DNA from 4 places in the Lysinibacillus sp. DFXJR4 genome. Region 1 is predicted to be linked to each of the others. Evidence: riboswitches for the same ligand, from Rfam matches in the RefSeq annotation. Region 1 holds a riboswitch; each other region holds the start of a gene.
The links. Region 1 has a riboswitch for thiamine pyrophosphate ahead of thiM (hydroxyethylthiazole kinase). Riboswitches for the same ligand answer to the same signal wherever they lie in the genome.
Positions count from the first base shown of each region.

Region 2: another riboswitch for thiamine pyrophosphate. It lies ahead of thiW (energy coupling factor transporter S component ThiW); the one in region 1 lies ahead of thiM (hydroxyethylthiazole kinase).
Region 3: another riboswitch for thiamine pyrophosphate. It lies ahead of thiT (energy-coupled thiamine transporter ThiT); the one in region 1 lies ahead of thiM (hydroxyethylthiazole kinase).
Region 4: another riboswitch for thiamine pyrophosphate. It lies ahead of thiC (phosphomethylpyrimidine synthase ThiC); the one in region 1 lies ahead of thiM (hydroxyethylthiazole kinase).

Region 1 covers NZ_JBXUNW010000003.1:119,316-121,518, reverse strand. Annotated here, with positions in the region: gene thiD (bifunctional hydroxymethylpyrimidine kinase/phosphomethylpyrimidine kinase) at 1-446, opposite strand, end outside; gene thiM (hydroxyethylthiazole kinase) at 446-1,201, opposite strand; TPP riboswitch at 1,292-1,390, opposite strand; gene AC2CGN_RS10805 (hypothetical protein) at 1,359-1,553, opposite strand; gene mbcS (acyl-CoA synthetase MbcS) at 1,639-2,203, shown strand, end outside.
Region 2 covers NZ_JBXUNW010000008.1:123,084-125,286, forward strand. Annotated here, with positions in the region: gene AC2CGN_RS16505 (VWA domain-containing protein) at 1-615, shown strand, start outside; gene thiW (energy coupling factor transporter S component ThiW) at 743-1,231, opposite strand; TPP riboswitch at 1,346-1,453, opposite strand; gene AC2CGN_RS16515 (MFS transporter) at 1,529-2,203, opposite strand, start outside.
Region 3 covers NZ_JBXUNW010000014.1:93,079-95,281, forward strand. Annotated here, with positions in the region: gene AC2CGN_RS20280 (hypothetical protein) at 78-203, opposite strand; gene AC2CGN_RS20285 (magnetosome magnetite crystal formation protein family) at 449-781, opposite strand; TPP riboswitch at 907-1,014, shown strand; gene thiT (energy-coupled thiamine transporter ThiT) at 1,133-1,693, shown strand; gene map (type I methionyl aminopeptidase) at 1,892-2,203, shown strand, end outside.
Region 4 covers NZ_JBXUNW010000026.1:22,128-24,330, reverse strand. Annotated here, with positions in the region: gene AC2CGN_RS24540 (AEC family transporter) at 1-215, shown strand, start outside; gene AC2CGN_RS24535 (hypothetical protein) at 501-767, shown strand; TPP riboswitch at 998-1,112, shown strand; gene thiC (phosphomethylpyrimidine synthase ThiC) at 1,251-2,203, shown strand, end outside.

The DNA of each region.
Region 1 (2,203 bases):
TTAATTTCTTTGCCAGTAAGCGTTTCGGCCTCTGGAATATTCGGAGTCACAATGGTTGCCACTGGCAGTAGAAGATTAATGATAGCATCAATGGCATCTTGTTGTAATAAGCTTTCTCCGCCCTTTGCAATCATCACAGGATCTACAATAAGTGGAACTTTGGTATTAGCCATTATTTGTGCAATAGTTTGTATAATGGCTGAGGAAAATAGCATGCCTGTTTTCATAGCACTAATTGGGAAATCCTCCAATAGTGCCTGTAGTTGTTGCTCAACAAAGCTTGCCTCAATGGGCATTACCCCTGATACACCAAGTGTATTTTGTGCGGTCAAAGCTGTAATGACAGAAGTTCCAAACACCTTTAATTCCTGAAAGGTTTTTAAATCAGCCTGTATACCAGCACCGCCGCCACTATCAGATCCAGCAATTGTCGTAACAACCTGCATTATCGTTCACCGTCCTTTGAAAGACGATATAGTTCATTCAATACAGCAATTTGAAAATCACCGATGTATTGTGTAGTAGAACCGGCTTGTTCAGCAATTTTTTTATAACATCTTAGTACATCTACTAATTGGTTATAGGGCTGATTGTCAGATACAAAAGCAGCGCAACAAATGGCACTTAATAAGCAGCCAGTACCGGTGACCTCTGTCATATGAGGATTTCCGCCTGTAATCCATTGTTGGTGATTTCCATCAGTTATGAAATCTTTTTCACCTGTGACAATCACTATACAATGATACAACTGAGCAATTCTTTTTGCTTCATCCTCTAAGGAAATGGAACCTGTTCCACTGTCTACACCTTTTTGCTGCCATTTTACGTTGGCAATTGCGGCAAGCTCTCCAATATTGCAGCGAATTACTGCAAATTCAATCTCTTCTAATAGTTGCTTTACGGTTTGTTTTCGGTAAGTTGTGGCTCCAGCGCCAACTGGATCTAACACTACTGGTATGCCAAGTGCATTGGCTTTTTTTCCTGCAAGTATCATGGATTCTTTCGTTTTGTCATTAAGGGTACCAATATTTATTAATAAGCTTGAGGCAATTGCAACCATTTCCTCAACCTCGTCATTGCCATCAGCCATAACTGGTGAGGCACCGATTGCTAAAAGCCCGTTTGCTTGAAAATTTGCCACTACATAATTTGTAATGCAATGAATTAGTGGGCTTTTTTTACGGATAGTTTGAAAAACCATTTTAAGTCCTCCTTTGTTGGATGGACGTAAGCATGCAAAAAAGGCTCTTTTTTGTGCAAAAAATACACGCAAAAGAGCCTTTCATCAATGAATTAGATGTGAATTGCTCCCTACGTCAGTATTAACTAACAGGTTCAAAGGGTCAGGTTTTACCTTCTCAACTCCAAATGAGTCCCCCTGCAATCTTGCTTTTAGTTGACCAAAATGTACCATACTTTTCTTTCCTGTTCAATAGATAGTTTTTATCTTCATTTAGCAAATGTAGTTCTGTAGCGACAGCTACAATTACACCTAGGCGAAATTGATTGATGAACGTGACTGATGCCATATAGCAAAGTATGATAGTTGTCATGACTTTTCTAAAATAGAGTGCGAACCATTGAAAATGATAAAAATGGAGTTTTATAATGAGTCATAGCATAAGGGAGGCATTTGCCATGAAAAGACAGGATTTAATTGCACCTGAATGGTACAATATTACAGAGGAAATTGAAAAATATGCACAGGATGCAAACAAGAATGCGCTCATTATTTATGATGAAAATGATGATGTTCAGTTTATTACATACGCACATTTACTGGCAAAGGCAAATCAGGCAGCACATGTTTTTACAAAACAAGGTTTAACAAAAGGTGATGTACTTATCGTGATGGTGCCTAGATCAGTAGAAGCCTATATTGTCTATATTGCTGCTTTAAAAGCTGGTATAACAATTATTCCTAGTTCAGAAATGCTAAGAGCGAAGGATATAGAATATCGTATAAACCACGCTCATGCAAAGGGCATTGTTGCATATGAGCCATATATTGAGCAATTTGATAATGTGAAAAACTTACAGGGCTTGCAGCAATTCGTAATAGGTACTGCTCACGAACCTTGGCAGTCATTACTTCAAAAAATGCAAGAACAACCAACAGACTACATAAGTTCAACGCCAACGAAAAGTTCAGACAAGGCATTTTTAGCTTATACAAGTGGTACAACAGGCAATCCTAAGGCAG
Region 2 (2,203 bases), on a different contig from region 1:
CAGGATTGGGGAACATTTTGGCAAACGCTTATTTCACAAATGCTCCCAAGCTATAATGATGTTGCCTACGACGTACGTTTAGAATCGGATGGTTCATTTGTTATTACAGATCCTACCAATGAAGCAGCTTTTTTAGATGTCGTTGCTGTCAATGAAGCAGGAGAAGAACTTGAAACACAGCTTGAAGCTATTTCAGCCTCTCAGATTCGAGCAGTTGTACAAGCGGAGCCAGGGTTAATTTTCTTCCGTATCGCTGATGAAGATCAAGCTATTTTTCAAGCGGGTATAAGTGTGCCTTACAGTGCTGAATATGAGTTACGACCTGTAAACGATGAGCTGGTGGAAGAACTGACAAAGCAAACGGGTGGCTCTGTTTTGAAAGAACCGAAGGAGGTATTTCGTGAATTTACGAAGAAAGGCGCAGATCGTCAAAATATAGCAACATGGCTTATATTAGCAGGTATGCTACTGTTCTTCATCGATATTACAATCCGACGCTTTGGCTGGAGCTTCTTTGCTAAGTCGAAGAAAAAAGAGCAGCTTGTTGAAAATAAAACCACACAGGCAGAGGATACAAATGTTGCTCAACTATTAAAGGGCATGAAGAAAAGATAATTTGGATTAAATGACAGTGCAAAATGATTGATTATTTTGCACTGTTTTTGCGTTTTAAAGTGAAAAGGAAGAAGCTTTCGTTCAAAGGGAAACCCTGCTCAAGAGGGAAATCCTTGCTCTGAAAAATTTAACGAAAATTTTTAATAAGTGCAGTATTTCGTAAACTACTAGCAATTGCCACACCAAAAATAGCACCAATAATACTAGAGGTTAAAAAGGCAGGCATGAAAAACATTGATGCTACGGATGTCCCCATTAAGATATATGCATATGGTACGGCAATGAGGGAGGCGATAATGCCAGTTCCTACTATTTCACCAACGCCCGCTAGCCAAGGCATACCACTGTATTTATAAGCCAGTGCTGCACAAAATGCGCCAATGACACTGCCAGGAATGGCTAATAGGGAGCCTGTCCCTGTTAAAATACGAATAATCGCTGTAGTAAGGGCAATGATAATAGTTGGTATTGGTCCGAGTAGAATGGCACCGATGACATTGATGGCATGTTGTATCGGATAAGCTCGCGCAATCCCTGTTGGAATTGAAACGAAGGTAGAACCTGCTATGGCAATTGCCACTAATAAGGCCATGATGGTTAATTTTCGAACTGACATAAGTTACACTCCCTTGAAATATAAAATGAATTGTTATCTCTGCTAAACTGGCGAGCACAAAAAGGCCGCTCCCTGAAAACAAATAGGAAGCGGCCTTGCATTTACATATCAAAAAGCAAGATGTCGCCACTTCCCTCCGCTAGTATGAACTAGATCAGGTTCAAAGGGTCCGTATATGGTCATATACGTCTCAGCCTTTTAAAGACTCCCCTAGTGGTAATAATTATTCAATTTCTGTTTAGCATTGTAACAACATAAATGTATCATACTACTAATAATAGTCAATAACTTTTCAGATTATTTGGAATCAGGCTGCATAAGATGCGGTGCTTTTTTCATTGTCCAGATAAGGGCAAGGAAGAAGCAAGCCATCAAAATAATAGCACCAAATATATAAGGGCTATTCATATTCCAATCAAATAAAATACCTGCCAATGCTGGACCAATCATATTGCCAAGACTCATATAAGCATTATTCAGACCTGCTGCAAATCCTTGCTCATTTTCGGCAAGCTTGGAGATCAGTGTGTTAACAGCAGGACGAATTAATGTTGTGGCTGTCGAGAAGATTGTCGCAACAACTAAAATAAGGGCAAACCCAGATACGAATAATATTAAGTAGATCGATATGGCTGCAATAAATAAATTGACTAATACGACCTTCATTTCACCATAGCGATTAAAGAGTGGTGTAATAACAAACATTTGTACAACTACACCAAAAGCACCACCCACCACTAAAATAATAGCAATATCCCCAGGTGTATAATGAAACTTTTCTGTAACAAATAATGATAAAGTCGTTTGGAAATTAGCAATTCCGAACGAGAATACCATCATAATAATGAGCATAACAAAGTAAGGCATATGTACTGAACGTACCATTTGTTTCGCGAGATTGTCTTGCTTATGCATTTTTTGTGCTGCGTTTGGTTTGGTAGATGGTAATAAAAAGAACGATAAAATAGAAGC
Region 3 (2,203 bases), on a different contig from region 1:
GGATTGGAATGACGCTTACCAGTAAAAGAGAGCAGATTTTTAATTTAGATATTTACCTTAAAATGAGTTTAGGGGTATTATTTTTTATAGCTGTCTTTGGAAGAATAAGGGGCTCCTTTCTTCGCGGCAATTACTTTTTTTACAATGGGTATAATGATAGGTGCTAATTTTACGGCGGTTTTGACAACTTTAGATACTTTCATAAAATAACAGCTCCTTTTACTATTAGTTCTACCTTTTTATCTTCATTCAGCAGAAGACTCCTACCTCTATAGGTGGTGAGATGAATGCGGTTTTGGTTTCTTTTCAATGGGTGTCCAAACACCTACTGAACGAAGATAAAGCCTCCGGCGGATGTCACGGATTTTCAAAGGAATGAATTGTGCAGGCACAATTTAAAATCCAGACACAATTACGCCAAGGCGAAATTGATGTTAGAAATGAAACATTAACGAATAACACGAACCGCTTGCACGATATTCCAAATAACAATCCCTAATGAGACGAGTAAGTAAATGGCAAATGATGCAAACCAAACGATTATAAATGTATTACTACCTGATCCAGGGTCAAAAGTGTTAAAGGATATAGTTGAGAAGACAAAAACAGCAAAGAAGATGATACCAAATACGACTGGGATTAAATGCGAAATAAGTGCTCGAATAGAGTGTCTTTTTACTTCACTATCTTTAGAAACAAAGTAAACAATTAACGGCACAATAAAGGGTGCGAAAAAGACGCTAAGATAACTAAAGGCAGATAAAATTTTTTGGTTCTCCATAGTTGTACCTCCTTTTTTAATATTTACGCATGAAAAACAGCAAAGTTTCAAAAAATATTGTGAAATTAGAGTTGTAATCATATCCGTATTTGCGTACAATGAGGTTGTTCAAATAAAAAAGATGTAACGACCACAAGGGGAGCTGATGATGTCAGCTGAGACTGGGCACGTAATGCCTTCACTCTTTGAACCTGTAAGTTAACACTTGCGTAGGGATGTGGATAGAAACCGACACTTGTACGATGTGAGGCTCTGTCCTGGCATTGTTTTTTTTTGCCAGATAGAGTCAAAAAGTAATTTGATTTCTATTCCTGCTCTTGTATCCTACATCGGAACAAAGGAGAGAATAAAATGGACAAAAAAAGACTTTTAATGCTTGTGGAGATTGCGATATTTGCAGCAATTGGTCTTGTGCTAGATCAGATTTCCTTTAAAGTATGGGCACAAGGTGGCTCTGTTAGTCTAGTGATGGTACCAATAATTTTAATAGCCTTCCGTTGGGGGCTTTTGCCTGGACTGACAACGGGCTTTCTTATTGGTGTTATGCAAACAATGTTTGGTGCTACAATTGTGCATTGGTTTCAGGGCTTACTCGATTATGGCTTTGCCTTTACGGTAGTCGGCTTGGTAGCAATTGTTCGTCGACCAGTGCTTGAGGCTGCCAATAATCTAAACAAAACGAAAATGGCGCTATATATTATTGTAGGAACTGTATTGGCAGGTTTTTTACGCTATGCAGCACATACCGTTGCTGGCGCGGTATTTTTCTCAGAGTATGCTGGCGATCAAAATGCATGGATTTATTCAATTATTTATAATGGAACATATATGTTACCAGCAACAGTTTTAACTGCCATTGTCGGTGTTCTATTATTTACAGCAGCACCACAATTAATGCAACGAAAATCATAAATACTCTACCCTTCACAGTAGTGGAGGGTTTTTTGTATTTAGATTTGGCTATTATAAATTTTACTCGCTGTAAAATATTGTTACATTTCAGCACTTTGCAATTTATGAGGGCATACAATATTTAAAGCGTTTAGCGTTTTATGTCAAACAAGTTATGTTATATTAAAGTGTAGATATTAGATGAAAGGGACGTTATAAATGATTGTAAAAACACAAGAAGAGATTGAAGCCTTTAAAAAAATCGGTCGTATTTGTGCCGAAATTCGTGAAGCAATGAAGGCTGCGACAAAACCTGGTGTAACAACACTTGAACTCGATGAAATTGCCGGTCGTATGTTTACTGAGGCAGGTGCGATTTCTGGACCTAAAGGAGAATATGACTTCCCAGGATATACATGTATCAGTGTCAACGAGGAAGTAGCTCACGGTATTCCAGGAAAACGCGTAATTCAAGAGGGAGACATTGTTAATATTGATGTTTCTGGTTCTTTAAATGGCTACTTTGCAGAT
Region 4 (2,203 bases), on a different contig from region 1:
TATTCATTATTTATATACTCGGTCTAGATGGGGTAGTGGCACAATCATTATTTATTGCTAGCGCTTTTCCAACATCCCGAAATAGTTCTAGTTTAGCATTAGAATATGATATCGAATCAGCAACAGCCGCACAAACTGTTTTATTTTCAACAATAGTGAGCTGTATTACAGTAACAATCGTTATTTATCTAGCAGAATTATTATTTCTTTCATAACATATGACGTAAAAAAAGGAATAGGCTTATGGCTTATTGCTTTTTTTTATGCTCCAAAAGCAAAATAAAGAAAAGTACTAAAAAATAAAAGTGTTTTTATTAGTTGTTGTAATTGTAAATATATACATAGGGTAAATAGATACTAAATAATATTCAAAGGGGTGTTCATAGCTTTGCGTAAAGGGATGAAGTTATGGAAAAATTTATCATCTTATTAGTTGCTATTATAATTGTTTTTAGTGTTGATCTAGGTCTTATTGTCTATAAAAGTACAAAAAGAATAATATGATTCTAGCAAGAAATGTCGTGAACCAGCTTGATTCAGAGAGGTATGAACAGCTAGTTAAAAATCCAAATAACCACTCACTTAATGTTGAAATTGTTGCATATGTTGGACTAGATATTGAGAGCTCCATTATTTACGGCATTCAAAAATCTGCTGTAACGAAGTACTTGCCTATACTTTTAGGCATAGTCATTTTATTGAATGTCGTTATGATGACTACATTGTATTTGTATATGCGGAAATCATTAAAACAATTGAAGAAATGACGGCAGGAATTATGCAGATTTCAGACTCTGTTTCTTCCGTTATGAAAAGCTCCTCCAATACAGCCAATCTTATGAAGCACAGTCAATCTGGAGCGGCAATGATTACGGCTCGCATCTGAGCAGGTAAAGCGTTTAGAGTTTATGAAGCAAAAATATAAACTCTGAAGGAAAAAATAGTAATGAAGCTTCCATCTCTTAGCAATATCTGTTACACTAGCATCAAACTTAATAGCATTGACTAGGGGAGTCTGATGAGTCAGGCTGAGAGGGAAACGCATAGAGGTTTCTTGACCCTTTGGACCTGATCTGGCTCATACCAGCGTGGGAAAGTTAAGAAATTATTGCGTGCTCTTTACAATGCGATAATTATACCTTTTACAATCATAGCCGGATCCAAAATTTTTTGGATTCGGTTTTTATTTTTGTTGGGGTGAGCTAGATTCGGTCCTTGTATGAATTTTCTATAAGGGAGAGAAGTAGGTCATGACAACAGTTAGCGAAAAGAACATTACGATTATGTCGAGCTTTGAGGGGAGTAAAAAGGTTTATGTAGAGGGTTCGAGACCGGATATTTTGGTGCCGATGCGTGAAATTGCATTAAGTCCAACAACAGGAAGCTTTGGAGAAGAGAAAAATGCTCCAGTTCGTGTATATGATACGAGCGGTCCATATACTGACCCTGCCTATAAGGTAGATATTACGAGGGGCTTACCAGCGTTGCGAAGTAAATGGATTAGAGAGCGAGGGGATGTTGAGGAGTATGTAGGGCGAACTATTAAACCAGAGGATAATGGCTTCCGCAATGCTGATGATCCACGTATTCAAGAAAACGTTTTTCCTGAGCTATCTAGGAAACCTATACGTGCGAAAAAGGGGAGAAATATCACACAGCTTCATTATGCACGAAAGGGAATTATAACACCGGAAATGGAGTTTGTAGCAATTCGTGAAAATATGGAACCTGAATTTGTTCGCTCTGAAATTGCAGCGGGGCGAGCGATTATGCCTTCTAATATTAATCATCCTGAGGCTGAGCCAATGATTATAGGACGTAGCTTCCATGTGAAAATTAATGCTAATATTGGGAATTCAGCAGTATCATCTTCTATTGCAGAAGAGGTGGAGAAAATGACTTGGGCAACACGCTGGGGTGCTGATAATATAATGGATTTATCGACTGGTAAGCACATTCATACGACACGTGAATGGATTATCCGTAATGCTGCGGTGCCAGTTGGAACAGTGCCAATTTACCAAGCACTTGAAAAGGTAAACGGTGTAGCTGAGGATTTAACATGGGAGGTGTATCGTGATACGTTAATCGAGCAGGCAGAGCAAGGCGTTGATTACTTCACGATTCATGCAGGCGTACTGTTGCGTTATGTGCCACTAACAGCCAATCGTGTGACAGGCATTGTGTCACGCGGAGGTTCAAT